2 regions of the Solibacillus kalamii genome follow, and region 2 is predicted to be linked to the other one. Evidence: riboswitches for the same ligand, from Rfam matches in the RefSeq annotation. Region 2 holds a riboswitch; the other holds the start of a gene.

Region 1 (15,198 bases), on a different contig from region 2:
CTCCAGTATGGAAAATCCGTTGATATCCGGTAATTTGATATCTAAAAATACGAGGGCCGGATTCAGCTCATAAATCAGCTCTAAACCCCTTTTCCCATTATGGGCAACAATGACCATAAAACCTTTTGATTCTAAAATATTTTTAATATACGAAGCAAACACAATATCATCGTCAATTACTAGTATAAAGTTATTTTGTTTCGACCTCTTTATAAAAGGTAGATCATTTTCTTCGGTGGAATTGCGCTTCACATTTTTTTCAAAAAAGCTTACGGTTTCTTCAATTTGAAATAAAAATGCTTTCCAGTTTTCTTTTTCCCAACGTTTGCTGCTTTTTTCTTCTAATTGTTCAAGCTTTGATGCCGCAATTTCAGATAACCCTTCCATCCCAATTGAGCCAGCAGTCCCTTTTAAATTATGAAGAAATGTATAGATTTCCTGTTCCTCAACAGTATTTTGCTGTTCCCAATTTTGAATTGTTTCAGTAATTCGATCACACATCATAATTTTATATTTATCGTTTAACACCCATTCATCCCCTAAAATCAAATGACTTAATCTTTAGTATAAAGGCAGAAATGAAATTTGCTATATCCTTATGAAAATATTTGTTTATTTTCCATAAAAACCGCAAAAAAAAATGTTTTGCAAAGTTCCCGCAAAACATCTTTTGATATTTGAAACGTAATAAGTAAATTTTTTTTACAGCTCTTTTAAGCGATGTTGCCAATAATATTTAAATACTTCGAGCGATGATTTTTTTTATGGTAAATTGAAATACTTATCGTTTGTTATCCAGCACAGGTCGGTAGCGGAGGAAATCCACCTGTTCCTCACCATACCGGCTTAACTTCAGCCTTTTTAAAATAAACAAACTCCCCCCATTTCCTAAATCTAATTTGATAAAGGAATGGGAAATTTTATAAATAATATTTTTTCGCTATATTGTTTTTTCAAGAATTTTTTTCTGCTCTATGCCGTCACATCACGCTTCATAAAGTAACCGAACGTAATTGCCAAGAAAATAACTGCATATACAATATTGACAACTAACGAGAATGTAAACGTTAATCCTTCAATCATTGGCATACTTCCCGGTGCATAATATGATAAATCATTGGCAAACCAAATGTATTTCGCGAAATCATATTGGGCGATAAACATTGTCGCCGTTGAACCCATTAGTAAAATGAACAGCGATAAACTTACCGCTAACGTACTTGAACCAAAAATTGTACCGATCATGAACGCAAATATAATTGTCATAATTGTAGAACCGAGTGAATAAAGTGTCGTTTCAATAAAGGTATTTTTCACCGTTTCCTGCACGATTTGCCCATCAACAATCGATAACGCTATCGAACTATCCGTACCGAATAAAGCCATCCCGATAATTAATGCGACAACGATTCCAGCGGCAAAGAGTACAATACCATAAAGAATGGACGCAACGAGTTTCGAAAGTAAAATTTTCCATCTTGATACAGGTCGCGTCAGCAACATTTTAATCGTACCAGTACCGAACTCAGAAGATACGATACCTGCCGCAATCACTACTGTAAAAATTCCCGTCACCATGATCGTCAATGATAAAGATAAATCCATATGTTCTGTAAATGTCATGGCATTTGCTGCTGGCAAATCATTGGCGATACGGTATTCGGCCATAGCAATTTCTTCCTTGAAATATTGCTCATCTTCCTGCGTTATATCTTCCGAAGCAAGCATTTCTTTCGGATACGCCATCATTTCTTCGTTTGCTGCTATACGCGCCTCTTTAGTACTTGAATCCACATCGTAATATTTGTTCATACCAGCCACAAATACGATTAACACGATTAAAAGCCCGCACATAATCCAAGCATTTTTTTGCGACCACATTTTGATCCATTCATTTTTAACGTATTGCATCGATAGCACCTCCACCTGTCATCTCGATAAATTGATCTTCAAGACGTTTTTGAATCGGCTGGATCGTATAAAGATCGATACCGGATTCAACGAATTTACGAACAAGCGCAGGCACTTCTTCTTTTGTCAGATTTACTACATAGCCGCCGTTTTCTTTTGTTAACGGCTCTTCGAACATTGCCTGAAGCTGGTCCGGCTGTCCGACTTCAATATAATATTGTGCTGCCGCGACATGTTGCAGTTCGCGAATATCAATCAGCTCGCCATTTTGAATAATCGCGATCCGATCTACCATTAACTCGATTTCCGATAAAAGGTGGCTCGATACAACGATTGCCACATTATCCTCTACCGCAATTTTGCGTAAGTACATCCGGAATTCACGGATACCAGCCGGATCCAGACCATTCGTCGGCTCATCCAAAATCAGAAACTTTGGACGGTGCAGCATCGCCTGTGCCAGTCCGAGACGTTGACGCATCCCTAACGAGTACGTTTTTACTTTTTCATGAATACGATTTTGCAGACCTACTTGTGCTACGACTTCATCAATACGCTGTTTCGTTACCCCTTTATGCATACGGGCAAAGTGCTGCAAGTTTTTGTACCCTGACATATATTTGTACATTTCCGGGTTTTCAACGATTACACCGATATTACTGATCGCTTCTTCATAATTTGTCGACAGTTGTTTCCCATCGATGATTACTTCTCCTTTTGAAGGATACATTAACCCCGTCATCATTCGGATCGTCGTCGTTTTACCCGCCCCGTTCGGACCTAAAAAGCCCGTTATTTGACCTGGATAAAAGTCAAGATTCAAATCTTTAATAATGTGTTTGCCTTTAATCGTTTTATTCAGATTTTTGATTTCCACAATTGGCTGTGACAATTGTCCACACCTGCTTTCTGCTTTTTCTTCTATTACAAGCACTTTTTCGTGTGCCTAAATGTTTATGTATTGGCATTAATGTCTTCACATGTAATAGATTCTAATTACTATACTTGATGAGTATGGAAAAAGTTTCATTATTTATAATTTTTACGACAAAAAACCTCATCAGTTACTTCTGATGAGGCAAAATCAGTTATTTATATTCTCCAACCCATTCGTCTTTTAACAAACCATACACCGCATGATCGACATAATGATTGTACAGCCACTCTGCCTGACGGATTGTCCCTTCATGCATAAAGCCTAGTCGCTCTGCAATATGACGGCTTTTCGTATTGTTGACGGCTGCATGAATTTCGACTTTCCCAAGCTTATATTCATTGAAGGCGATATCAATGATGCCTTTTACAGCGCGTGTCATAATTCCTTCACCTTGGAATTCTTCATCTAAAAAATAGCCGATCTCGCATTTTTTCAGAGACCAGTTAATCGTATTAATCGATACTTTCCCGACAAATTGTCCTTTATAAAAAATCGCTGTATCGAGACCTTCACGTTTTGCAAATTTTGATAAATTCATTGCGGCAAAATCGCGTGTATCTTCGACAGTTTTTGTATTATCTACCCACCCAAGCCATTCGCGTAAATAATCGCGTGAACGGTCAATGAAAGCAAAGATTTCTTCTGCATCATTTTGTGTAATCAATTTTAATTGAATTTCATTATCTACTTCGTAAAAGAACATTACTATCTCTCCAATCTAAGCTCCCATATAAAACAATAAACCCTTTTTTATTTTCTTATCATATAGAGCTATTTCAGAATATGCAATTAAAATATCTAATCCTTTAATGATTTGTGTAAGTTTACCATTTTCACAGCGTTAATTGTGCTTTTTTTAAAGAAAATTCGCAATATTCCCGGTTCGTATTTTGGTAAACTAACTATGAGGTGTTTTTATGGAAAACAATGAACATGCTTGGGGAAAGCTATTAAAATATTATCGTCAAAAAAAGAAGCGGAAACAAGATGACGTAGCATTCGGCATTTGTACCCCTTCCTATTTAAGCCGAATTGAAAACGGACTTGTTATAGCAGAACATTCGATGTATGAGCAGCTGTTTGGAAACTTAGGCATCGATTTCAACCAGCTCGAACAACAATTGAAAAACCAAACCGCTTTTTTGGAGCAGCTATACGGAAAACTATTATCAAATACCGAGCTAACATCCGATGAAATTAAACAATTAACCGTGATCCAAAACGATGAGCAGCCATTTGAACAACAGCTGATGGCAAAGCTTGTGTATGCACGTTTCCTGTACTCAATAAAAGAAGATGATGATGCAAGAACAATACTCAATGAAGTCGAGCCGCTCGTCAACTGGAAAAAAGATCGGATCACGCAGCTATTCGTAGCGATTACAGCGTTCGGCCATCTTTCTTTTCACGAATTTGAACAGTTATCCCTTAAAGAAGCGGAAAATCAATTTGCGCAATATTTATCGAATGCCCACCTGTTTGAGCTGGCTAACTACCATTATCATATCGCTTTTGCGAATCACCGAAGCTACAAGTTGCACAAAGCCCTTGAACATATTGAACTGGCACAGCAATTTTTTACCCACCAGTATAAACCGTTGTTTCAGTTGAAACTTTACTCAATGAAAGGTGTAATTTTTAATGATTTGCACCGATTCCGTGAAGCTATTCAGGAATTTGAAGCAGGACTTGAATTACTGTCAAATGTCCAGTCCATCCAAACACCGATGCAATGGAGCTCACTGCATAACAACATCGCTTACTGTTATGAATGCCAGGAAAATTTCCCGGAAGCGTCCAAACATTATGAACTGGCGAATCAATACGACGAAGACTTGCATTCGGCGATCAACTGGATGCGTACATGCTTTGTACAAAAGGATTTCGATCAGCTGAAAACACTTTTTAGTCGCTATGAAGAGATTCGGTTTACTGTCCCCCATCATATTTATCAGCGGAGGCTATTGCAGTATGCGGTTGATACAGCACATACGATCCGCGGATTGAAATTACTGGAGGATGAAGCTTTTACCCATTTCAATGAACAGCAGTATTATTCGCTAATTCTGTTCTATGCTCCATTATGGGGACAGTTTTATGAGCAGCTCCACGCCTATAAACAGGCAAGTCACTGCTACAGGCAGGCATTGGAAGCGAGTGAAAAAGTTCGTCAACGAATGAGCAGCTAAGGGGTGATGAGATGGCGTTACGTAAAGAATATTTCTATTTATGGTTTGGGTTTGGCGCATCAAAATTGGGCAGCTGGATTTACTTGATCGCTCTCAATTTATCGGTTTGGCATTTGACCGAATCCCCGGCTGCGGTTGCGGGTATCTATATCATTGGCCCGATTGCCCGAATTTTGTGCAGTTTTTTTGCAGGCTCGATCGTAGACAGGGCCAATAAAAGAATCATCTTAATTACTTGTGATGTTTTCCGCGCAGGTCTCGTCTGTACGATGCCGCTGCTTTCGGAAATCTGGCTTATATACAGTTTTATCTTTTTGGCAAATGTCGCCGTCTGTTTTGCCAATCCGAGCAGCACATTTATGATTACAAAACTTGTATTGCCAAATGATCGTCTTCGGTTTAATGCGATCAACAGCATGTTAGGTTCGGGAAGCTTTATGATTGGACCTGCTTTAAGCGGTGCCATTATCGCCATGAGCAGTACTGCTGCGGCAATGTGGGTGAATGGTGTCATGCTGCTGTTCAGTGCGTTCATGATGTATTTATTGCCGAATGTTGAGCAGAAATCGGCAGGTACCGCTACTGTACTGACACCCGCTGTCATCCGGGAAGATTTTTCGATTGTCTGGACTTTCATTTCGCAACGAAAAGCGGTACTGCAGTTCTTTATTTTATATTCAACAGCTTTAATGATCTGCTATTCGCTTGATTCTCAGGAAATGTCGTTTTTGAAGGATTTTCATCAAGTAACGGATTCAGTTTACGGAATCATTGTGGGTATCACGGGAATCGGTGCCATTGTCGGCGGCTATTTGGCTGCCCGATTCGTCAATAATCTGTCACTCGTCTCATACATTGGCATCGGGTTTACATGTACGTTACTATCCTATTTCACATTTTATTTCTCGCCTAATTTAACGATTGCGGTCGCTGCTTTTATATTGCTCGGTCTGTTTATGGCATTCAGCAATGCGGGCTACGCGACCTTTTACCAGCAGACAATTCCGACTGAAATGATGGGACGGTTCGGCAGTTCACTTGGCCTGATAGAAAGCGTAATGCAAATTATCTTAACCTTGATCATTGGATATTTGGCGGAAATCTATACGATTCAGCTGACAACTAGCCTCTTTGCCTTTATCGGTGTTGTCATCGCATGTATCGTCTATTTCCACCTGTTACACAATAAATCACTGTTTGTACAGGAGGAGCTAACATGATTACGTATGAAACAATTTGCTACTGCTGTAAAAAACCATTTTTATTAATAGAAGGAACGGTAAAATACCGGAATTACAAACGGAATATGCAGGGAAAATTTTCCTGTGATTCATGTGACAATAAAATCTTTTCAGAGGCAAGAAGCCAATTTTTACGGAAAATAAACTAATAGAAAAAACCGGGCTTCCTCGATGGAAACCCGGTTTACTGTTTATTTTTTTCGAACCTTATAAAGAACAAACAGCAGTATAAACCATAACGGTGTTAACAGCAGTGATGTTCTCGTTGATTCGGAAATAGCCATAATGACTAGTAAAAATAAGAAGAATGCCAATACTAAATAGTTGATGAAGGGTGTTAATGGCGCTTTGAAAACTGAAGTTTTATGTAATTCCGGATGACGCTTTTTGTAAATGATATGCGAAATCAGAATAATGCTCCAAACCCAAATAAAACAAATCGCACTAATTGTTGTCACGATACTGAATGCATCGTCCGGCATGAAGTAGCTAAGCAATGCCCCAATCGAAACTACGACCGCAGAAAATATCAGACCATTTTGCGGCACCGCATTTTTGTTTAATTTACCGTATGCTTTTGGTGCTTGTTTATTATTACTTAAACTGTACAGCATACGGCTCGTTGAGAACATCCCGCTATTTCCTGCAGAAGCAGCTGATGTCAGCACAACAAAGTTAATTAAACCTGCTGCAATCGGAATACCTACCAATGCGAAAACCTGAACGAATGGTGAACTTGCAGCGCTTAATGTATCCCAAGGATTGATTGTTAAAATGACGAATAATGCCCCTACATAAAACAGCAGAATACGTACGGGAATTTTATTGATGGCAGATGGGATATTCTTTTTCGGGTTTGCCGTTTCAGCAGCAGCTACCCCTACTAATTCAACCCCAACGAATGCAAAGACAACCATCTGGAACGCCATTAAAAATCCAAATGCCCCATTCGGGAATAACCCTCCGTGCTCCCATAGGTTCGATACGGCAACTTTGCCTGTATCTGTTTCAAAACCAATGATCAACAATATAATTCCAATTGCAATCAATGCAACAATTGTGATGATTTTAATCAACGCAAACCAAAACTCCAGCTCTCCGAACAGTTTGACCGTCAATAAATTCAAAATAAGTAAAACTACTAAACATGCGATAGCCGGTACCCATTGCGGGATGTCGAACCAGTATTGCGTGTACATGCCGACAGCGATTATATCCGCCATTGCTGTCATAATCCAGCAGAACCAGTATGTCCAGCCGGTAATATAGCCTGCCCAATCCCCTAAGTATTCAGTGGCGAACTCGGTAAACGATGCATAGCCGCCTTTTGATAAAAGCATTTCGCCAAGTGCACGCATGACGAAAAATAGTGCGATTCCAACGATTAAGTATGCAAAGATAATAGAAGGTCCTGCAAGTGAGATCGCTTTACCTGACCCTAAAAACAACCCCGTTCCGATTGTTCCTCCAATCGCTATTAACTGAACGTGTCGATTTTTCAGATCGCGCTTTAATTCTTGTTGTTCCAAAACGATTCCTCCAAAGGATAAGTATTTTGTCTGTTTACACAGCGCAAAATAATAAGTACTTCATCGCGGTCCATCAAGTAATTTTTTCTGGAAAATTAAAACAGGGACTGATTATGTGCCAGTCCCTGTGTCTAAGAATAATCGATCTCGCCTCTGCGAAATCGCGTCCAGATTTCAAAAAATCTGTGACATCTATCGAGGGCTTTTCTTCTTCAAACAGTGGATGCTACATACACCAATTTTTAAGGAAAAGCGTCTCTCATTACTCTTCTGTCCTTTTGCCTGAGATTATGAACCCTTCGGCGACGCGGTATTCGCGCTCTCTCCAGAAACTGCTCCCGCCAGTAGTTTTATCCACGACGATCAACGCTTGATATGTATGCAATTAGTTGCCTATAGGTCATCTGGCATCTTCCAGTTTCCTATAGCTCGCGTTCAATACTATTATTGTACAATAATCATACTACCAATTTTCTGCCCGCCTTACAATGGATATTCGTAGTCGGTTATTATGTATATAGCAATTTAACCTTATTCCCAACATAATGTTTTCTTCTTACAGAAGATTTATGACTAAAAAAATATTACACCGAAAATTCAATATTTTCAGTGTAATATTTTATATAGAGGAATTGGTAGCCCCTCGTAATTCTGTTTTCGTTTACTGCAGTTTTTCCTGTACTGTTGAATCTTCTTCGTATGTTGTTCGATTGATATCGATCAGCTTACCTTTTGTTGTGTCTGTCTTTTTCATTTTGACAACATACGTATTGTCTAATGCAATGTCTGTGCAGGCGATGTCTTTCTCGCGAATATCTTCAGGGTAATTTAAAGTAATAACTAATGTATCCCCGTCTTTTTCGATTTTTTCAATTTCTCTTCCACAGCCATCTGAATATCCTGTGACAAACAGCACTTCCTCTGATTCAAAATCGATGGGCGGAATCGTTTCAAAACCAAAAATATCGGCCCACGTCGTATAAAGCTTTTCATCCTGCACGATTGAAATACTCGTACCAACTTCAGGAGGAATCGAATCTAAATGAAACTGTAATTCATATTCAACTTGATTTTCTTCCTGAACAGGGTCGGTCGAATTGGATGAGGTTGCTTGTTCTTTCGTATTACATGCTGTAAGTAGAAAGATCAGTCCCATGACAAGCATGCAACTAAAACATTTTTTCAATGTCCATCACCTCGTTTCTTACGTAATTAGTCGGATGAAAAATAAAAAAGTTACGATATTCCCACATTTTATCTGTTACTATTGGTTAATTTAAACTTACAAGATTACGTTAAATAAACTAATAATTCAGCAAGTAAGCTTTTATCATAAAATGGCGTATAATGTAGTTGTTTATCCAACTATTACACCATTCTCTTGGAGGGTTTGTACAAATGAGTACACGTATTGAAAAAGACTTTTTAGGCACATTAGAAATTCCAAAGGACGTTTATTACGGCGTTCAAACAACTCGTGCATTAGAAAATTTCCCGATTACTAAAATGACAATGCACCCTGAATTAATTCGTGCATTTGCCATCGTAAAGAAAAGTTCGGCACTTGCAAATGCCGCTATCGGTAAATTGGATCCGGTAATTGCCAATGCAATTGCACAAGCATCAGATGACATTATTTCAGGACTATTACATGACCAGTTTGTTGTAGATCCAATTCAGGGCGGAGCAGGCACTTCAATGAACATGAATGCCAATGAAGTAATTGCTAACCGTGCACTGGAAATTTTAGGGGAAGAAAAAGGTACTTATTCAATCATTAGTCCTAACAGCCATGTCAATATGGCGCAGTCAACAAATGATGCATTCCCATCGGCTATCCATATCGCAACAGTTTCTACATTAGATAATCTAATTATTGCAATGGAAATGATGCGTGATAGCTTTATCAAAAAATCAGTAGAATTCGATTCAATCGTTAAAATGGGACGTACACATTTACAAGATGCTGTACCCGTTCGTTTAGGTCAGGAATTTGGTGCTTACGCTGCCGTTGTTTCTCGTGATATTGCTCGCATCAAAAAAGCGCAGCAAACAATGCTGCAAATCAATATTGGCGCAACTGCAATCGGTACAGGCTTAAATGCAGATCCGGAATATATGAAATTAGCTGTGGAAAACATTGCGGTTTACAGTGGCTTCCCGTTCATTAAAGTAGACAATTTAATCGACGGTACACAAAATACCGATACGTATGCAGAAGTATCATCAATGCTAAAAATCGCTATGATGAATATGTCGAAAATCTGTAATGACTTACGCTTAATGGCATCAGGTCCAAAAGCCGGATTTGCAGAAATTCGCTTACCGGAACGCCAGCCAGGTTCTTCTATTATGCCAGGTAAAGTAAACCCGGTTATGCCGGAAGTAATTAACCAAATTGCTTTCCAAGTGATCGGTAACGACGTGACGATCTCACTTGCATCAGAAGCAGGTCAATTTGAGCTTAACGTAATGGAACCGGTTCTAGTATTTAATCTGCTTCAGTCGATTGAAATTATGACGAACGGTTTCACAGTATTTACAAAATACTGCCTGGACCATATCGAAGCGAATGAAGCGCGTCTGCATGATTTTGTTGAGCGTTCAATCGGTGTAATTACAGCACTGGCTCCACATTTAGGGTATGAGCGTTCAAGTCAAATTGCGCGTGAAGCACTGCATAGCGGCAAATCTGTACGCGAACTTTGCTTAATGTACAACTATTTCACACTTGAGCAGCTTGATATTATCTTAAATCCATTCGAATTAACGCAACCCGGTATCGCTGGTGAACGCGCATTTGAAAAACAATAATCTAAAACGAAAGCTCCGCCGGGATATTTTCCCTGCGGAGCTTTTTCATTAAATATAGAGCACTTCTTTTGCGAGTGAAATCGCACGCTTGCTAACTTCCAATTTGTCGCCGTCCGCATTTAGCTTCACGACTCCATTTGGCTCATCAAAAATGGATTTCAGCTGTGCTTTCGGTTTGACACCGACCATCATCGGTCCTTTTTCGGGCTCACCTGTACGCAGTTTTTCCTGCTCTCGTGTGACACCTTGTTCTTCCCCGATTTTCGGGAAAGCTGTTGTTTGTTGCTGTAAATTTCGGGGACGTGTCTGGTTATTTAAACTCGAACTCCCTGTGCCAACAGAACGTATCATGAATGATCCCCCTTCAATTATCTTTTCTTACTCTTTCGTATATCAATATCCGCGTAGATTTCAACTTCCAGTAGTGCCTGATTCGCGAGCTGATCTGCTTCACCATTTAGTTTGCGGTCAATATGTTGATATTCCGGTCGAATGCCAAGCTTCTGAAGCTTCACATCGATTTTATCTGCCCACGTTGACAGAACACTATCCGTTACGCCCCATTCGCCGTTCATTTCATTAATGACGACTTGTGAATCACCGTAAATCTTTATTTTTTGGTGATGCACGCCCATTTCCTCAAGCTGCTCTACAGCAAGATTCAGTGCCGCATATTCCGCTTCATTGTTTGATGTTAAATACTCCGCCAGCTGATTCGTCCGCAAGCGATAGTTTTTTCCGTTCTGTTTATAATAGACGACTATCCCTAAACCGGCCAGCTTTTCTTCTCTATTAAAACCGCCATCAAAATAGACTTCCACTTCGGTAGGTTCTGTTTCGAGAGATTTCAAATATTTTTTTAGCTCTTTTAATGTCCATGTACTGTCATGTTCATCTGTCATCACAATATTTTTTGTACGGCCCGTGTTTTCCATATCCAGTACAAGCGTATAGGCATGCGCTGCAGGAATTGCCTCACTTCGCCATGTAATTTCCTGCTTGGCCTTTGTGATATATTGCCATTCAATCGTCAATTCCAATCGGCTCTCCCCTTCCATTTTTCGTTTGCTGCAAATCTTCTATAAGGTAAAACTTCATTCAGTGGGGGGTTTTTCATCTCCACTGATTGTTAGTTGAACCAATTCGCCCTGCTCAATTTTAGAGGCGGGAATCGTACTACCTGTTAATACGGGATAAAACCAGTTAATACAAAGTGTACTAACCATTATGCCAACTATAAACGGTGGTGATACAAAAAATAAAAAATCTGAGCTGCCGATCGGTACTTTTATCAGCAATCCGAAAATGATAGGCTGCAGAATGCAAAAGATAAAACTTGTTAAGTAAAGTGCACGTTTGCTGTAATTTTTACGCATGAGGTACAGCACATAATACCAGGGAATCACGACAAAAAAATAAATCGGCAAAACATAAATAATTATGGACAGAGCAGTACCGAATGTGATCGATTCATTAATATAAGGCAATGAAAATGCAATAAAAACCATGACCGCCATGACATAAGGTAAAAAACCGGTTAAAATGATTTGCCAACTCTTCATCACATTCCCCCTACTTCCAATCATTATACCAAACACTATTTGCCTATACAAAATTTGCATTTACGGGTATAGTACAGGGGGTGATAAAATGAAGGTAAAATTTTATGAAAATAATGAAAAACGCGTACTAGGTATTACATTAAAAGATCCAGCATTAGCCGAGGACAATAATATGGCACTCCATGTTTGCAAAAACGAAGCTGATATTATCGAAAACCGCCAACAGCTTGCCTCACTGCTGCAAACCGAATTATCAGAGTTTGTATGCGCCAATCAAACACATAGTGCCAACTTCTTCCGTGTGGAAAAATCGGAAATCGGCAAAGGAGCAACCGACAACACAACTGCTGTTCATGATACCGACGCATTGTATACGTACGAACCGAACGTTGTGATTTCAAGCTTTACCGCAGATTGTGTACCGGTCTTATTTTATAATGAAAAAACAAATGTCATCGGGGCTGTGCACTCTGGATGGCAAGGGACGATTAAAGAAATTACATTGAAGTTGCTTCAACATTTACAACAAGAGGAAAATTGCGATTTACGTGATTTGAAAGTAATGATCGGGCCAGCAATCAGCCAAGAGAAATTCGAAGTGGATGCCGATGTCCAGGAAAAATTCAAAGCACTCGGTTATGCGGACGAATTTATGTACTGGAATGAAGAAACGAGCAAATTCCATATCGACAACCAATTAACCGTGAAAACACAGTGCATGCTTGCAGGTGTGCCTGAAGAAAACATTTCGATTGACCGAATGTGCACATTTTTGGATGAGGACGGATTCTCCCATCGCCAGGACCGCTCAACCGGCAGGCACTTGAGCTTTATTATGCGAAAAGAATAGATTTCGTTAATAAGTGTGTGAAAAGGAATACCTAACATTCAGTAGGTATTCCTTTTTTCATGAGTCTAAAACCGGCATAATCATGGTGCTACAAGTTCAACCTTGATTCTATCCGGATCTTCAAAAAAAACAGCGTAATAATTTTCCCCTCCTGCATAGGGATGTTTATCAGTATAAAGGATATTAACGCCTTTACTTGTTAACTTTCTTGTCATCTCATCTACTTGTTGACGCGAACTTGCATGGAAAGCCAAATGATTTAGACCTACCCGGCATCTATGATAAGGAATATCCATAAACCGTTCTTCTGCTTGCACGAAAACGATATAGGTCTCTCCGATTTTCCAACTCTGTCCACTTTCCCACGATTGATAAGATTCATATCCCAATTCTTCTAACAACCATCCCCAAAAGTTAATGGAAGTTTTTAAATCTGAAACATATAGTTCAATATGATGAATAAGCCCTTTTGACAATGGATGACTTCCTTTCTATCTACCAAATAATCCTAATCGATATTTTAGATGAGGTAAGTTTTGTATAGTTTTTGTAATAACAAGAATTTCTGGTCATACTTCATTTTTACACTCTCTATTGCGGCTGAGTATTCACTCTCTTACCTATTTTATTCTCTATACCTTAACATAAATATCCATTTTATATTATTCATACTGACAGAATAGAATTATTCGTCAAACAGGTTTCCATTTATACATTGTAATACGATGTACATTGGATTAATATGTATTTAAAGGCGGTGATTGTAAAAAATGGAGAAAGAAATGATGAAAGGGAGTATCGATATTTTACTGTTATCCCTACTGGCAGAACAGGATCGGTACGGCTATGAAATGACAAAGCAGCTTCGTGTTTTAAGCGATGAAGCCTACTCGATGAATGAAGGAACGTTATATCCGGCATTAAAGCGTTTAGAACAGCATCGTTTTGTGACCAGTTACTGGCAAGATGAAACTTCCGGAAAACGCCGGAAATACTATGCCATTACGGATATTGGACGTGAAAAATTAAAGCAAAAGTTATCAAGCTGGGAGCAATTGACCCGTTTAATCAAACGAACGGCAGGTGGGTTATATGGAAATCGTTAAACAATATGTTGAAAAAATTATAGCGAATTTGCCAATCAATGATGATGAACGTACATTGATGAATGAAGAATTTGAAAATCATATTTTGGAACATATCGATGAATTACGAATGGTTGGCTATACAGAACAACAAGCCATTCAGCTCGCTTTGCAGTCGTTTGGTGAAGCGCATCACATTGAAAAAGAAATGAAGAAAGTGTTGTTTCCGCATTATAAATGGATCCGCTTTTGCGCGGTGATTGTATTTACAACGTTTACACTATGTTTGAGCTCCCACTTTATTACAAAATGGCTGGAGCCACGTAACGACTCACCTATTTCCACCGATGTTATTTTGTCGCTGCTTTTTCTCTGTACAGTCGTTTTCGGAATATGGGAGCTACTATATAACGAAGCGAAAAAGGCCTACAAAACAAAATGGCTGAATGTGGCCACGATTTTTATCGTACCGACATTCGTATATGAAATGATTGTCTATTGGCAATTCCAGCCGGATACATTAGAGGATTGGTTACTTCATGATGAACTATTAATTCCTTTATACGTAATCTTTTATGTTGTCGGACGCCAATTATATACGTATAGTATTGGCGAACGAAAAATTAGGGGGTAAAAAGGCAATGGGAATCGCATTATTAATCATAGTTGTTGTCGCAGCAATTGGCCGGGCGGTAACAAAAAATCAATCTAAAAGAAGAAATCGGATCGTATGGGGTATCCTGGTCATGATTGTGTTAAACCCGTTTGTTTCTTGGCTAATTGGTATTTGTTTCGCAATTTTTGCCGGGGAAGGCTTTGCAGGAATGGGCGTGATGGTCATACTGTTTATTGCAATGTTTTTCATTGGTGCTTTTATTTTGATTAGTGGCCTGTTAACAAAGGCAGATACAGAACAAGCGTCTCCAAAATAGGAGACGCGTTAAATGATTTAAAATCGTAGTGATTAATTAAAGGTTTTCAATTTTTTCCACATCCGCATCAGTTAGTTCGAAATCGAAAAGATCCAGATTCGCTGCCTGATTCTCACGGTTGTGTGATTTCGGAATAACGACAACACCG
Region 2 (15,198 bases):
GCCAGAATTTAATCGATTGTGCTTCTTCGCGTTTGGAAAGATCCAAATTAGCAAAAAAAGAGATAAGTTCAATTCGTACGAGCAGTGGTATGTTTTTTGAGGAAAATGAAAATCCGCTTATTTCCGAAATTGAAAAACGGATTAGCAGCCTGATGCACCTTCCAATCGAACATGCTGAGGGTCTACAAGTTTTACATTATGAACCGGGTCAGGAATTTAAACCACATTTTGATTTTTTTGGACCGAATCACCCTTCGAGCAGTAATAATCGCATTAGCACGTTAGTAGTCTACTTAAATGATGTGGAAGAAGGAGGCGTTACTACGTTTCCGAATTTAGGTATTGTAAATGTACCAAAGAAAGGTACAGCGGTTTACTTTGAATATTTCTACAATGATCAAAAATTAAATGAACTTACCCTTCATTCTGGTGAGCCAGTAATACAAGGCGAAAAATGGGTTGCTACTCAATGGATGCGGAAAAAACAAATCCGCGAACGTTTATAAGTCAAAATGAAGGAAATTATATAAAATACGATTGATGTGAAAGAAGTGACTTGCTATGGAGGAACTCCCAAACATACAAGAAAACAAATGGGATGACAGCCATCGCCCTTGGCCGCTGCCAAATTTACCGTGGGGAATGAAGCAAACATGGAGCGATCTGTTATTCGCCCATTATCCGGTGAAATACGAGGTTTTACGGAAGTTAGTTCCAGAATCGCTGGAAGTAGATACTTATGAAGGTGTGTGCTGGGTTGGGGTTGTCCCTTTTCGTATGTCAGGTGTGAGGTTTCGAGGGTTGCCGCCAATTCCCGGTACCGCTGAATTTCCGGAACTGAATGTGCGTACCTATGTGACGATTGATGGAAAGCCCGGCGTATACTTTTTCAGTTTGGATGCGGATAATTGGCCGGCTGTAAAAGGTGCCCGCACATTTTTCCATTTACCGTATCACTATGCAAAGATGGATATTAAAAACTTTGGTGATACAGTACTGTTTGAAAGCAAAAGGCAAAATCGATCAGACATTGTATTCGCGGGTAGCTATAAACCTGTTTCCGCACCATTTATTGCGGTAAAAGGTTCCTTTGAAGAATGGATGACCGAGCGTTACTGCTTCTACACATTAAATGCTTCAGGTCTCCCGGTACGCTGTGATATTTTGCACCACCCATGGATTTTACAAGAAGCAGAAGGTGAAATTACCCTTAATACAACGCTGTCCAAGCAAGGGATTATTGTGGAAAGTGATCAGCCGATCCTGCATTTTTCAAAAAAAATCGACGTTCGTGCATGGCCATTAGTACATCCTGCTACCGGACGATTGCATTTTTAAATAATGGGAAGATCGTCAACTTTTCCGAAAAGCAAAAACGCAACCCATATTATATGAGTTGCGTTTCTTTATTTTATAAACCGCATTTCAGCTGTGCACCACAGTTTGTACATGTGTTGCACCCGCCCATTTCTTCTACCGTACCTTGACGGCAAACCGGGCATGTATTGCCAACTTCCGAACCAATTGTCACGTCTGTATCTGTTAATGGTTTAATTGTATCCACTAGCACAACTTGACGCTTCACTTGGTCTTCTGATTGTTTTAATTCTTCAAATTCCAATTGCTCATCTGAATTTGCCTCTTCAGCTTTTAATGTTAATACTTGTGTGTCACGAGATCCATCGACATACACTGTACCACCCTTTGCACCGCCGCGGTATAGACGCTCGTACACTTTTTGCACTTGCTCTACTCCATAGCCTTTTGGCGCATTTACTGTTTTGGAAATAGATGAATCAATCCAGTTTTGAATAATACATTGAACATCTGCATGGGCTTCCGCAGAAAGCTCCATTGAAGATTTGAACCAGTCCGGTAAGTTATTTTCATCCACACCCGGGTTGGCATCTAAATATTCTTTTACGATTTCAGCTTTTACTTCAATAAACTTCCCTAGACGACCTGAACGGTAGTAAGTGAAGCTGAAGTAAGGTTCAAGCCCTGTTGCAACTCCGACCATTGTACCTGTAGATCCAGTTGGCGCCACCGTCAATAAATGCGAATTACGAATACCATTTGCCACAATATTTTCGCGAATATGCTGTGGCATTTTTTTCATGAAACCTGTGTTAATAAATGCTTCACGCAAACGTGCTGTTTCTGCTTCTGTCTGTCCTTCAAGGAATGGGAAGCTGCCGCGCTCTGTAGCCAGTTCAACCGACTCTTCATATGCTGCAACCGCAATTGTCTTGAAGATTTCATCGACTAGCGCATTACCTTCTTCAGAACCGTACTCTTTTTCACAGTAAATCAATAGATCGGCAAGGCCCATTACACCAAGCCCAACTCGACGTTCACCAAGTGCCTGCTTTTTGTTTTCTTCCAGGAAGTACGGTGTTGCATCGATAACATTATCCTGCATACGTACGCCAACTTTGACCGTTTTGCGCAATGCATCAAAATCAACTGTTTTCGTTTCTTTGTTTGCAAACTTCGCCAAGTTAACGGCAGCCAAGTTACAAACGGAATATGGTGCTAATGGTTGTTCCAAATTTTTGTTAACCCCTAGGCTTTTTATCCTAAGGTTCTTACACTTGTCATTCGTGCAAGTTCAGCATACATTTTCATTGCAAATACTCTTCATAAACTTAAGTAACTCTTTTCTACCGCAATCTTTTCCAAAAATAGCTTTAGAAATAATTCTTAAATCTTTAATCCCATATTTTAATTCAATTTCTCTTAGTAGTGGATCTATCGTTGGCTTAATTTTATTAAAAGGTGCTTTTTCAACGATTTCATTATTTTCAATTGTCCAGGCGATAACATACTTTTTAATTTCTTGATGCAATAATAACTGCTTGTTTATTGATGCTTCTGTTGCTAATTTAATCGCTACAGATCCTGAACATGTTCTACTGCAATATTTTTGTATTGATGTTTCAAGTGCAATAAATGGTTTGTAACAATGTAAGCATTCTCTTTCAACCCTTCGAACTTTAATAAATCCTTTTTTCATACCACTTTTTTTCAAACCTTCAATCATTTTCAGTTTTGAGATACTATCAGTTTCCCACAACAACTTGGTATGTGCTCCAATCTTCTTCTTAGTAGAATCATTGTGCTTCATCTGATAATGTCCATTTAAAGCTCCAAATGCAGCTTTATTAATAGTTGTATGATCTGAGTTGATCCATTCTGTAATGACTGAGTTAAGAGAAAAAGGTAAGGGTTTATACAGTTCTAAAAGTTCTTTATATGAGATTACATCAACATCGTAGCCATAATGTTCACTAATAATTTTCAAGTCAGTTTTTGCCTGTTCAATTGCTTTTTTATTTCTCGATTTTATTTCCACTATTTTCTTTATTGAATTATTTGGATTTAAGATAAAAAAATCTGGTTTATAAAGTTTATATCCTAAATTAAATACTTGTATTTCAAATTCCCATTTTATTTTATAAAAATCAAGATATTTTGCATAAGCATATTCATAGGAACTTCTCAAATATACATTTTTATAAAATCCAGCATAGCCTCTATTAGCCATAACTTCACCTCATAAATATATTTGAGTCAAAAGATTTAATTTAGTTGCAATGTCGCGGTCTCGTGGATAGATTATATTCTCAAATGATGAGGTTCACTATCTATGCGTTGCCCCTGACGAACATTTTACAATTCGTCTTCGGTTCGGATTAGCATTTCAGCCTTCCCGCTTCATCCCGCGATGTTTAACGTGAGGCGAACTCCACCACACGGATTTGTCGCAACAACTTTCTGACCGTACGCTTTTGCGTTTGTCATGTCGTTTGCGTTATCAATGAAGAAAATACCCGGTTCTGCTGCATATGTTGCGCAGACGTTGATTAAATTCCACAGTTCTTTTGCTTTGATTGTGCGATACGTTCGAACTGGGTAACCAAGTTTCTCCCATTCACGAACGTCACCGACTTCATGCCATTTCTCGTTGTAATCCAGCATTTGTGCAGGTGTGTAGTTTTCTACATCCGGGAAGCGTAATTCGAAGACCTCATCGTTTTCCACAGCATCCATAAACTCTTTCGTTAATGTAACCGAAATATTTGCACCTGTTAAGAAATCCGGATTATGGACTGAGTACGTTCCGCCATCGCGTAGCTTCGTTTCAGCGTCACGAATAATCGCTTCGTTAAATCCGCCAAAACCTTCAATATTTTTATAGTTCACAATACCTTGATACATCGCATCTTCCTGCTGTGTTAAAGGCTTGAATTTCAATTTTTCTTTTGCTAGACGAATAATTGATTCATCTTCTGTATTCTCAATTAAGTAACGGAGAATACGCGGATTTTGCATTTTTGAAATGATAAATTCCACAATATCCGGATGCCAATCTGCCAGCATAATCATTTGAGCACCTCGGCGACTCCCACCTTGCTCAACAAGGTGTGTCAACTTGGCAATATCGTCAAGCCAGCTTACAGATCCGCTTGATTTACCGTTTACACCGCGCGCCAATGTGTTGCGCGGGCGAAGTGTCGATCCGTTCGTCCCAACTCCACCGCCGCGGCTCATAATTTCCATTACCTGCTTACGGTGATCACTGATGCCTTCGCGCGAATCAGCGACAAATGGCATTACATAACAGTTGAAGAATGTTACTTCTGTTTCCGAACCTGCCCCATAAATTACACGGCCTGCAGGGATAAAATTCATTGACACAAGCTCTTCGTAAAACTTTCCGAACCATTCTTTGCGCTTTTCTTCTGTTTTCTCAACTGAAGCTAAGCCTGTTGCATTACGTTTTGCAATTTGCTCATAAAAAATTTCGAGCGGCTTTTCAATAATATCCAATGAGCGTTCAATAATACCCGTCTCTTGTTCTTCGCCTTCCAATACATGACGGTAATCTTCATCAATTTTAATAAGAGCGGTATTCTTTTCCGGATTAATCGAATGAATAATGCCAAGTCCACGCGCCGGGAATTTCGGATCTTGTTTCACTGTCAAAACAACAAAATCCCCTGTTTTTAATGTTTTCTTTTCCGTATCTTTAAAAGAATAACGGTCAATCATAACAAGACGTGATACACCTTTATGCGTAATATGCATATCCGGTGTAATCGGGTGCACTTGAGGAAATTGCTCAATATCTTGATTTAATTGATTGACTTGGATGGATTGTTCTAAAACACTTGCCACCGCGTAAGCCCCCCTTTGGACGATTTAATAATTTTAAGATTCCCTTCACGAATGTAAACTAAACACATTTTATACCATATATTGTGCTTATTTATTAAATACCATTCTATATGTTGGGTTATATAATTACACTTAAAAAAGATTACAATAAATCTTTTTTTCAAACAAGGGGTTGATTTTTTTTAGTTTTTGTTAAATCCACCTATACCAACGTTTCGAGTATAAAAATTTTTTTATAAAAAATCAAAACACACGTTCGCAATCTATTTTTTGAAATTCCATTCATCTGTTAAATATTTATTTTGCATTAACTGTTCTACATATTGTGTTTGCTGCTCCGTTAATTCATAAGGAATCAGTTCTATATCCAAAGCTGTCTCAAACCCTTTAGAAAATGCATTCACACATTGCTCGATTGTAAATGGCGTATCGACAAACTGATTCATCGCAACGGCTTTCTCGGGTAATTTTTTCCGCATTTTTTCTTTAGCTTCGGCTGTAGCAAAATTAAACACTGAAAGCAGCAGCTCTTCGTTCAGGTCCAATAAAATGGCTCCATGCTGCAAAATTACGCCTTTTTGACGTGTTTGTGCACTGCCCGCTACTTTTTTTCCTTCAACTACTAGCTCATACCAGCTTGGTGCATCAAAACAAACCGCGCTTTTCGGTTTCTTTAAATCATCCAGTTGTTCTTTCGTCTCCGGCACACTAAAATAAGCGTCCAACCCTAATAGACGGAACCCTTGTAAAATTCCTTCGCTAATGACACGGTATGCCTCTGTAACAGTCTCAGGCATATTCGGGTAGCTCTCTGTCACAATCACTGAATATGTAAGCTCCTGGTCATGTAAAACAGCACGTCCGCCTGTAGGACGACGAATGAAACCTAAATTTTGCTTTTTTACGGCTTCTAAATTAATATCTTTATGTACTTGCTGAAAATAACCGATTGATAATGTTGCAGGATTCCACTCGTAAAAACGAATAACCGGCGGGATTTCCCCTTGGCTATGCCAATCTAGTAACGCTTCATCTAATGCCATATTATAGGCTGGGCTGCATGGCCCCGAATTTATAAAATACCATTGTTTTTTCACAATTTCTCGCCTCCACCAATTCATTTTAACAAACTCGCTCGACTAACTCTAGTTCATCTCTTATAATAGTAAGTACAGAAAGAAAGGGGCAATATCGCAGTGACAATTTTATATACGATACTAATAATTTTAGTAGTCATCGTTGCTTACGTAGTAATCAACTCTATGCGCTTAAAAAAATCCGTTACAAATTTAACACAGGAGCAATTTATCGAAGGCTACCGTAAAGCCCAATTAATCGATTTACGCGAACCTAAAGAATTTGAAGCAGGACATATTTTAGGTGCACGAAACATTCCGATGACGCAACTTAATACACGTCATAAAGAAATCCGACCAGACCTGCCTGTATACCTTTACTGCCAAAACTCTGGCCGTAGTGCACGAGCAGCGCTGACATTAAAGAAAAAAGGCTATAGCCAACTGTATCAGTTACAAGGTGGATTTAAAACTTGGACAGGTAAAGTTAAATCGAAAAACTAATCTTAAAAGTTCTCTACAGTGTAGAGGGCTTTTTAAATTTCACTCACCGGCAGTATCATTCCTAATTGTCTGTTTTTCAGTAGTTTCTTCCATTATATACTGACACGTTAGAAGTCTAACCTTATTCAAAGAAAAAAGGTCAGAAAACAGCTCTGACCTTTTTTGTCACAATTTATGAAATTGTGACTTCTTCTTTTTTAGTATAACGTAACACCGGTGTACGGGCAGCACGTGTTTCGTCTAAACGGCTGATTACTGTAGTATGCGGTGCTTCTTGAACGATCGATGGGTTATCGATTGTTTCTTGAGCAATTTGAATCATTGCATCACAGAATGCGTCCAATGTTTCTTTCGATTCTGTTTCTGTTGGCTCGATCATAATCCCCTCTTCCACGTTTAACGGGAAGTAAACTGTTGGTGGATGGTAGCCAAAGTCCAGAAGGCGTTTTGCGATATCCAATGTACGAACACCTAATTTTTTCTGACGACGGCCTGATAACACGAATTCGTGCTTACAGTGACGGTCATACGGTAAATCAAAGTGCTCTTCCAAGCGGCGCATCATATAGTTTGCATTTAATACAGCATATTCTGTTACAGCCTTTAAGCCATCTGGACCCATTGAACGGATATACGTATATGCACGGACATTAATGCCGAAGTTTCCGTAGTATGGTTTCACACGACCGATTGATTGTGGACGGTTATAGTCGAAGTGGAAAGTGCCATCTTCTTTTTTCACTAATACCGGCTTAGGCAGGAATGGAATTAAATCCGCTTTTACTCCTACAGGACCTGAACCTGGACCACCGCCACCGTGTGGACCTGTAAATGTTTTGTGTAAGTTTAAGTGAACACAGTCAAAGCCCATATCGCCAGGACGTGCTTTACTCATAACAGCGTTTAAGTTTGCGCCGTCATAGTACACTTTACCGCCGACACCGTGCACGATTTCAGCCATTTCTAAAATGTTTTCTTCAAATAAACCTAAAGTGTTCGGGTTTGTCAGCATTAATGCTGCTGTATCCGGACCGACAACACGGCGTAAATCTTCAAGATCTACTAAGCCGTCATCACCTGATTTAATTGTGATTGTTTCAAAGCCTGCAACTGTAGCAGAAGCCGGGTTTGTACCGTGAGCCGAATCCGGTACGATTACTTTGTTACGGTGACCTTCACCATTTGCCTCATGGAAAGCACGGATCATCATTAATGCTGTCCATTCACCATGTGCGCCTGCTGCTGGCTGTAATGTTACTTCATCCATACCTGTAATTTCCTGAAGGGATGTTTGAAGATCATATAATAATTCCATTGCACCTTGTACTGTTGACTCATCCTGTAATGGGTGAACATTGGCAAAACCAGCGTAGCGTGCAACCGTTTCATTGATTTTCGGATTGTATTTCATCGTACATGAACCAAGCGGGTAGAACCCTGAGTCTACACCATGGTTACGGCGTGAAAGTGCTGTATAGTGACGCATAATATCTAATTCTGCAACTTCCGGCAGTTCAGCCGCTTCTTGACGTACTAACTCTTTTGGAAGCAGTTCTTCAAGATCAAAATCAGGAACATCCAATGGCTCTAAGTTGTAGCCGACACGACCTGGTTTTGTAATTTCGAAAATGAGTGATTGGTTTTCGTTATGCATTGTAAGCCCCCATTTCTGCAACTAATTGCTCGATTTCTTCTTTTGTACGGATTTCCGTAACAGCAATGAGTGCATGATTTTCTAATTCAGAATAAACACGACCTAAGTCAAAACCGCCGATAATGCCTTTTTCGATTAATGCTTTGTTTAGCTCTGTCACATTATGATTTGTCTTAACGACGATTTCGTTGAAGTGTGCGCCTTGATAAACAACTTCAAAACCAGCTGCTTCAAAGGCATTTTTAGCAAAGCGTGTCTTCACGATATTTTGTTTCGCCATTTCCTGCATACCTTGTTTGCCAAGAGCTGTCATTGCTACTGAAGAAGCAAGTGCAAGTAATGCCTGGTTAGAACAAATATTAGATGTCGCTTTGTCGCGACGGATGTGCTGCTCACGCGCTTGTAATGTTAATACATAACCACGGCGACCCTCTTGGTCTACTGTTTCCCCAACAAGACGGCCAGGTACTTTACGCATTAATTTATTCGTTACCGCGAAATAGCCACAGTGTGGACCACCGAAAGCTTCAGCAATTCCGAATACCTGTGCATCCCCAACTGTAATATCGGCACCTAATTTTCCTGGAGGTGTTAATACGCCAAGAGCTAACGGGTTAGCAGATACGATAAATAATCCTTTTGCATCATGTGTAATGTCTGCAAGCGGCTGTAAGTTTTCAATTTGACCAAAGAAGTTTGGATATTGAACAATAACACCTGCTGTTTGATCATCGATTAAGCCTTTTAATGCTTCGATGTCTGTCACACCGTCTTTTGAAGGAATAGTAACAACTTCAATTGATTGTCCTGTTGCATACATTTTCACAACATCGTGATATTCTGGATGGACAGCTCCTGAAACGAGTAATTTACCCCGACGTGTATGGCCTGCAGCAAGCATACCTGCTTCTGCCAATGCCGTACCGCCATCGTACATAGAAGAGTTTGCAATATCCATACCTGTCAGTTCCGCAATCATCGTTTGGAATTCAAAAATAGCTTGAAGTTCACCTTGAGAAATTTCCGGCTGATAAGGTGTGTAGGCTGTATAAAACTCTGAACGTGAAATAACGTGATCGACAATTACCGGTTTATAGTGATTGTAGACTCCTGCACCTAAAAATGAGACATTACTTGCTGTATCTTTATTTTTTGAAGCTAGTTGTGCCAGTTCTTTCATTAAAGCGGCTTCAGACTTTGCAGGTTTAATATTGTAGCTTCCTTGGAAGCGAACTTTTTCAGGAATATCCTCGAAAAGTTCATCAATTGTCGCAACCCCGATACGGTCTAACATTTCTTGTTTATCTTGTTCCGTCATTGGTAAATAACGATGTTTCATTGTTAACCCTCTTTTCAAAAGTTTTATCCCGCAATTAACGGGTAGATTGAAGTTTCACTTTATTTTGCACGCTTGTAAAATGGTGTTTCTACTACAACTGCCTTTGCTCTATTTTTTCGTACTTCGATTTCTAATTCAGTTCCAACTTCCGTGAATTTTGCGTCAATTAAAGCTAAACCGATATTGCGCTTTGTCATTGGTGACTGAGTTCCTGTAGTTACAAAACCAATCTCTTCACCATCTTTAAATACTTTATAGCCATGGCGGGGAATACCTTTATCAATCATTTCGATACCTGCAGATTTACGTGTTAGGCCATTTTCTTTTTGGTCAATTAATGCTTGCTGACCGATAAACTGCGGATCTTTCGCCAATTTCACGGCAAAGCCAATCCCTGCTTCAAGTGGTGAAATTTCTTTTGAAATCTCTTGGCCATATAATGGCAGGCAAGCTTCAAAGCGAAGTGTATCACGTGCGCCTAAACCGGCTGCTACTACACCTTTGTCTTTTCCTGCTTCCAAAATTTTGTTCCACAAGTCAACAATCGCTGCTGGAGCTCCGTAAATTTCAAATCCGTCTTCTCCCGTATAACCTGAGCGCGAGACAAGAACCGAATGTCCGCCTACTTCTACATTGTCCTGGAATTTAAAATATTTGATTGCCGTTAAGTCTGTTGCTGTTAATGTTTGCAGAACTTCCTGAGATAAAGGTCCCTGCAAAGCGATTTGAGCGTAGTCATCTGACATATTTGTCACTTTGACATCTCCTTCGACATGCTGCTGTAACCATTCGAAGTCCTTTTCAATATTCGCTGCATTGACACATAGTAAATAGCGATTATCTTCCAAACGGTATGTCAGTAAATCGTCAACAACACCGCCATCTTCATAGCAAAGTGCACTATATTGCGCCCCGCCAATTGCAATTTTCGAAATATCATTGGAAAGCATCTTTTGTAAATAAACAAGTGCATCCGGGCCTTCTACAATAATTTCCCCCATATGGGATACATCAAAAAGTCCTGCGCGGTTACGTACCGCATCATGCTCCTCTTTGATCGAAGAAAATTGTACTGGTAACTCCCAGCCGCCAAAATCAACTGTTTTTCCACCATACTTTGCATATTCGTCAAAAAGTGGTGTGCGCTTTAATTCATTTGTCATGTTCATTTCCTCCTTTAATTATGTATGTTAATTTTGCAATGCAAAGGGGAAAGCAACATTACACCTATCAAAAGTGTAAATCTATCTTTTTATTAGAATCATCAGAATATTAAAAGCCGATTTCTCCACAAAAAAAGACAGACGAATCCCCTTTAGCGAGATTCTCTGTCCTGGCACCTGAAAGTTACACCTGAATTTGATCCACTATCACAATTTAGGCTTTCCCCTTTGGTGGCTGTTTGTAACAATAGCTATTACAGCACTCTCCAGAGTTGCGTCCAATACGAGTCTTTTTGCCTGAGAGATTCATAGCTTAGCTATTTGCTCCTTCGGCGACGTGACATCACGTTCTCTCCCCGTATCATCATCCGCGTTAGATTATTTACTTCATGTTATTGCTCTTCTTAGCAATATCCTAACATTGAATATAATGCAAACGCAATCTTTTTTTAATTTTATTCAAAATACGAACATTAAGTATAATTATAAGTAAATCATTCGCCTTTAAGACGTTTCACTTGAAACCCGATGTACTCGACAATTTGTCTTAATGTTCTTCCGGCTGTGAGTACTTGTATATGGCCAGCTAGTCGATAACTCCTTCTGCGTTGGTGATACAGATTTTCCAATTCTTGTTCCGATGACGATTGAACAATGGGTCGGTTTTTATCATTCCGAATCCGCATATAAATATCTTCAAATTTTGCATCAAGAAAAAATACGAGCCCTGTCTGGCGCATAATTCTCCTGTTTTCTTCATTGACGGCTACCCCACCGCCTGTAGCGATAATGCATGCTTCATCACGGAAATTCTTTAAAAATTCCGTCTCGATTTTTCGGAAGTGTGCTTCGCCGTATTTCTCAAAAATTTCAGGAATTGTCATACCCTGCTGACGTACAATTTCGTGATCCATATCGTAATACGGCATTTTCAAGAAAAAACTTAAACGTCTACCAATCGCACTTTTTCCGCAACCCATAAATCCTACTAAATAAATTTTACGCATGCTGTTCACCTTCTTCTAATTACGGACTACTTAATCAATTACACCTCTACCTATTCTTTCGTTTCCATTTTGCGTTTTAACACAAATATTTTTGTATCAAACAAAACCGCATGATGCGACATTTTTTCGACTTTGCAAAAAGAAGTCGAACTTTAAGGTAAATTTAGTATATTTATCGTAGCACGAACGTAAATAGATTCCAATGAATTATATACTTTTATTTGCGCAAAATATGCATTTGTATAGAAAACAGCAGCACCAGAAACGATGAACAATAAAAATACAGCCAGTAAAAATAATGCACCCTTCTCATTTTGGAGGCAATGGCAATACGAGATCTCTTTCTCGCTTTGTTCCATTTTTCATCACTACCCTCATATTCAATTCATTTTCAACAATCGTCAGTTCCCATTCCTTAACAAAAGGCAGCATAATTTCATTTCCCCCTTTATTCGACCTTTTACGCAGATGCTCTTCTGATTTATCAAAGACAAACAACCGCTCCTCGGGATCATTTAACATTTCCAGTTGCAGCATATTAGAATTGAGCACCCTACCAGATGCGGAATTCATATTGTATTGATGAAGATCATATACGAACAATTCCCAGTTCACCTCATCTTTCATCTTCTCAAGCTGTTGAAGATCCCGAACCCATATGAGGATAAGCAGGCTAATTGCAGTAAAAAGTACAAACACGGTTAACTGAAACAAGCTTTCCAGTAGTGTAAACCCCCGCTCACTTAATGTTTGCTTGAAATTCATACACAAAGTTCCTCTTCTTTTTCATTGTTGTCATAACGGACACATACTCGGTGACCGTCGTAATTCCATTGAAACTGCATGCCATCAATTTGTTGTATACCGGCTGATTGACCATACCTTTTATACTTTATCGCTCCTATATAAGCCACTTCCGCTGCATGGGCTTGTATTTTTTGTATGGCAATTTGCTGTCTCATATTAAACGTGAGCGGTATCATTGTCGACGAGAGGAAAAATAAAATGACGACTGCTAATAGTGTTTCTACAAGAGTTAGTCCTTCCTGGTTCATGAAAAACCTCCTTTTCCAAAATTCTGGCTTTCCCGATATTAATAGAATATTGATGGCTTTTATTCTCAAAATGATATGTCAGTCGTCCAAACGCCTGGACATTTCCTCTTGTATTAAATATCAGCCGGTTATTCGGAGTAGTTAAATACATATCTAGTGGCCGTGCTATTCTTTGATCGAAAACAATAGTAGAAGTATTGCGCTCTCTTACTTGAATCCGGTGACAGTTAATAATTTCAAAGCTATGGTAGGTTCCGGTCTCAATGGAAAGTAATTGTGTCATGCGTATTAACATCTCGTTTTGGCTCATGACCTGTTTTTCTGTATAATCCATTAACGGCTTTTGTGAAAAATAGAGAATCGCTGAATTGACGACTAAAAAAATAAAGAGAACGATGAGCATTTCCAGTAATGTAAAACCTTTTTCATCTGTTAACAGTGATTTAACTTTCTGCATCATTGTTACATTTCGCTGTTCGCCGGTCCAACGACTTTTCCGTCCACAATTTTAATTTCAGTATTATCCGGACATCTTAAATCCTCTTCCACAATATAATCCTCTTCAATTAAATCTGTGACCGAAGACGGATATTCATTATGGTTCAGTTTATATGCCTCTACCTGTCCTTGAAGCATCAGAATATAAGCATCACACCCTTTTTCATCAATTGATGCAAAGTGCTTTGAAACGTTTGGAATTGTGACTAATATTAAAATGGAGATGATTAATAAAACAACAAGCATTTCTACTAGCGTAAATCCTTTTTCATTTTTCATCTGTTCCACCCCTTCTTATATAAAATCAATGACATCATACATCGGAATTAAAATACTCAAATAGGCAGCAATAACACAAATGGCAATGATCACAAAAAGCAGCGGCTGAATAATTGCCAGTATTCGTTCAATTATCTTCTGTAGCTTTTCATCCAAAAGCTCACAATATAAAATAAGCTCCCGTCCCAATAAGCCGCTCGCCTCACCATGTGCAATAAAGTGCTCAAACTTCGGATAAAAGTAGCCGACGACTTCCACCGTCCGCTCCAATGAATCGCCAATAAGAATACGTTCTTGAAGTGAACCAGCAATATAGGCAATCTGCTTTTGGTGCTGTTGGGATTTCAAATGATCGAATGCCTTTTGGAGCGAGAAGCCAGCTAATAATAAATTGCCTAAATGGCGAGCAAACTGTCTCGTCAGAAAAAGTCGCCAAAAAAGGCCGATTAAAGGGAGCTTAAAAAGTAGATGAAGCTGTAAATCGATTCGCTTCTTACGGATATAATAAACAAAAATGGAAAGAACAATGACCAGAACCATTCCAACTGCAATAATGTAGTCCGGCATATGGAGGAAAAACGTTGACCACTGAATGCTTGCGGACGATTCACTATGGACGCGGGATGTAATAACAGAAGACATATTCGGCAGAAAGTATGTTCGAAAGGCTAAAAACAATATAATTAAAAATGTAAATAAAATGAGCGGATATGACATCACTTTTATTAGTTTCATTTTCGCCTGCTGTTGAAAAAGGAGCTGTTTTGCGACAAGACCAATCGCTTCGCTTAGTTTGCCCGTCACTTCCGCCAACTCAATAGATACTAAATATTGTGTATCAAGAGAAAGTAGCTGAAAAACTTGTGTTACACTACCACCCCCACGCAATATATTCGATATTTCCTGTTGGAGGGGCTCATATTGTTTAACATGATAGGGCAACAGCATTTCGATACTATGGGCAAATGTATAGCCTTCATTTAACAGTGTGGAAATTCGTTGGAGTAATGTAGGGAGCTCTGAGGACTTAATGACAGGTTTTTTAAATAAAGCAGCAGTTGCGGTATTTTTAAGGAGCGGTATATTCATAGTAATCTCCTAGAAGCTTTGCCATTTGACCTGCCAATGTTTGATCAAACGGTAATGTAAATGATCTATCTTGGATTATTGATTCAAAGGCAAGCTGTAATTGATCGTCAGTTAAAAATTCGAAAATCGCTTTATAGCCGTTAACCTCCGTTTCGATTAGCCGCTGTGAAACAACCGCTCTAAGCATCTGCCGCATCTCCTCAAGTAAAACCGATAAATCATGAAGCCGGTAAATACAGTTCACCGTATCCTTTGCATGTATCGTTGATATGACGAGGTGTCCGGAGAACGCTGCTTCTATGGCAACCTTTGCCGTTTCCCTGTCCCGAATCTCCCCTAACATAATCACTTCG

What was found. A riboswitch is a leader RNA that binds a small molecule or an ion and turns the genes downstream of it on or off. The one in region 2 is predicted to bind glycine.
Region 1: linked by a shared signal. The riboswitch ahead of CBM15_RS11410 (amino acid permease) and the one ahead of gcvT (glycine cleavage system aminomethyltransferase GcvT) in region 2 are both predicted to bind glycine.

The regions. Positions count from the first base shown of each region.
Region 1 covers NZ_NHNT01000007.1:84,259-99,456, forward strand. The annotation lists gene CBM15_RS11375 (diguanylate cyclase) at 1-528, opposite strand, end outside; gene CBM15_RS11385 (ABC transporter permease) at 973-1,911, opposite strand; gene CBM15_RS11390 (ABC transporter ATP-binding protein) at 1,898-2,803, opposite strand; gene CBM15_RS11395 (GNAT family N-acetyltransferase) at 3,000-3,551, opposite strand; gene CBM15_RS11400 (helix-turn-helix domain-containing protein) at 3,766-5,037, shown strand; gene CBM15_RS11405 (MFS transporter) at 5,049-6,257, shown strand; gene CBM15_RS11410 (amino acid permease) at 6,470-7,807, opposite strand; glycine riboswitch at 8,068-8,146, opposite strand; gene CBM15_RS11415 (dehydrogenase) at 8,469-8,993, opposite strand; gene aspA (aspartate ammonia-lyase) at 9,206-10,621, shown strand; gene CBM15_RS11425 (hypothetical protein) at 10,670-10,972, opposite strand; gene CBM15_RS11430 (DUF771 domain-containing protein) at 10,990-11,661, opposite strand; gene CBM15_RS11435 (ATPase) at 11,716-12,183, opposite strand; gene pgeF (peptidoglycan editing factor PgeF) at 12,272-13,033, shown strand; gene CBM15_RS11445 (VOC family protein) at 13,114-13,509, opposite strand; gene CBM15_RS11450 (PadR family transcriptional regulator) at 13,804-14,139, shown strand; gene CBM15_RS11455 (permease prefix domain 1-containing protein) at 14,126-14,752, shown strand; gene CBM15_RS11460 (hypothetical protein) at 14,760-15,050, shown strand; gene CBM15_RS11465 (aldo/keto reductase) at 15,087-15,198, opposite strand, start outside.
Region 2 covers NZ_NHNT01000002.1:380,005-395,202, reverse strand. The annotation lists gene CBM15_RS05625 (2OG-Fe(II) oxygenase) at 1-506, shown strand, start outside; gene CBM15_RS05620 (YqjF family protein) at 562-1,338, shown strand; partial or broken gene CBM15_RS05615 (vitamin B12-dependent ribonucleotide reductase) at 1,412-2,554, opposite strand; gene CBM15_RS05610 (restriction endonuclease) at 2,612-3,547, opposite strand; partial or broken gene CBM15_RS05605 (vitamin B12-dependent ribonucleotide reductase) at 3,751-5,181, opposite strand; gene CBM15_RS05600 (lipoate--protein ligase family protein) at 5,445-6,224, opposite strand; gene CBM15_RS05595 (rhodanese-like domain-containing protein) at 6,378-6,761, shown strand; gene gcvPB (aminomethyl-transferring glycine dehydrogenase subunit GcvPB) at 6,934-8,415, opposite strand; gene gcvPA (aminomethyl-transferring glycine dehydrogenase subunit GcvPA) at 8,408-9,754, opposite strand; gene gcvT (glycine cleavage system aminomethyltransferase GcvT) at 9,814-10,917, opposite strand; glycine riboswitch at 11,081-11,189, opposite strand; glycine riboswitch at 11,193-11,285, opposite strand; gene CBM15_RS05575 (shikimate kinase) at 11,412-11,924, opposite strand; gene comGF (competence type IV pilus minor pilin ComGF) at 12,234-12,689, opposite strand; gene CBM15_RS05560 (type II secretion system protein) at 12,686-12,979, opposite strand; gene CBM15_RS19670 (prepilin-type N-terminal cleavage/methylation domain-containing protein) at 12,888-13,436, opposite strand; gene comGC (competence type IV pilus major pilin ComGC) at 13,442-13,756, opposite strand; gene comGB (competence type IV pilus assembly protein ComGB) at 13,772-14,845, opposite strand; gene comGA (competence type IV pilus ATPase ComGA) at 14,826-15,198, opposite strand, start outside.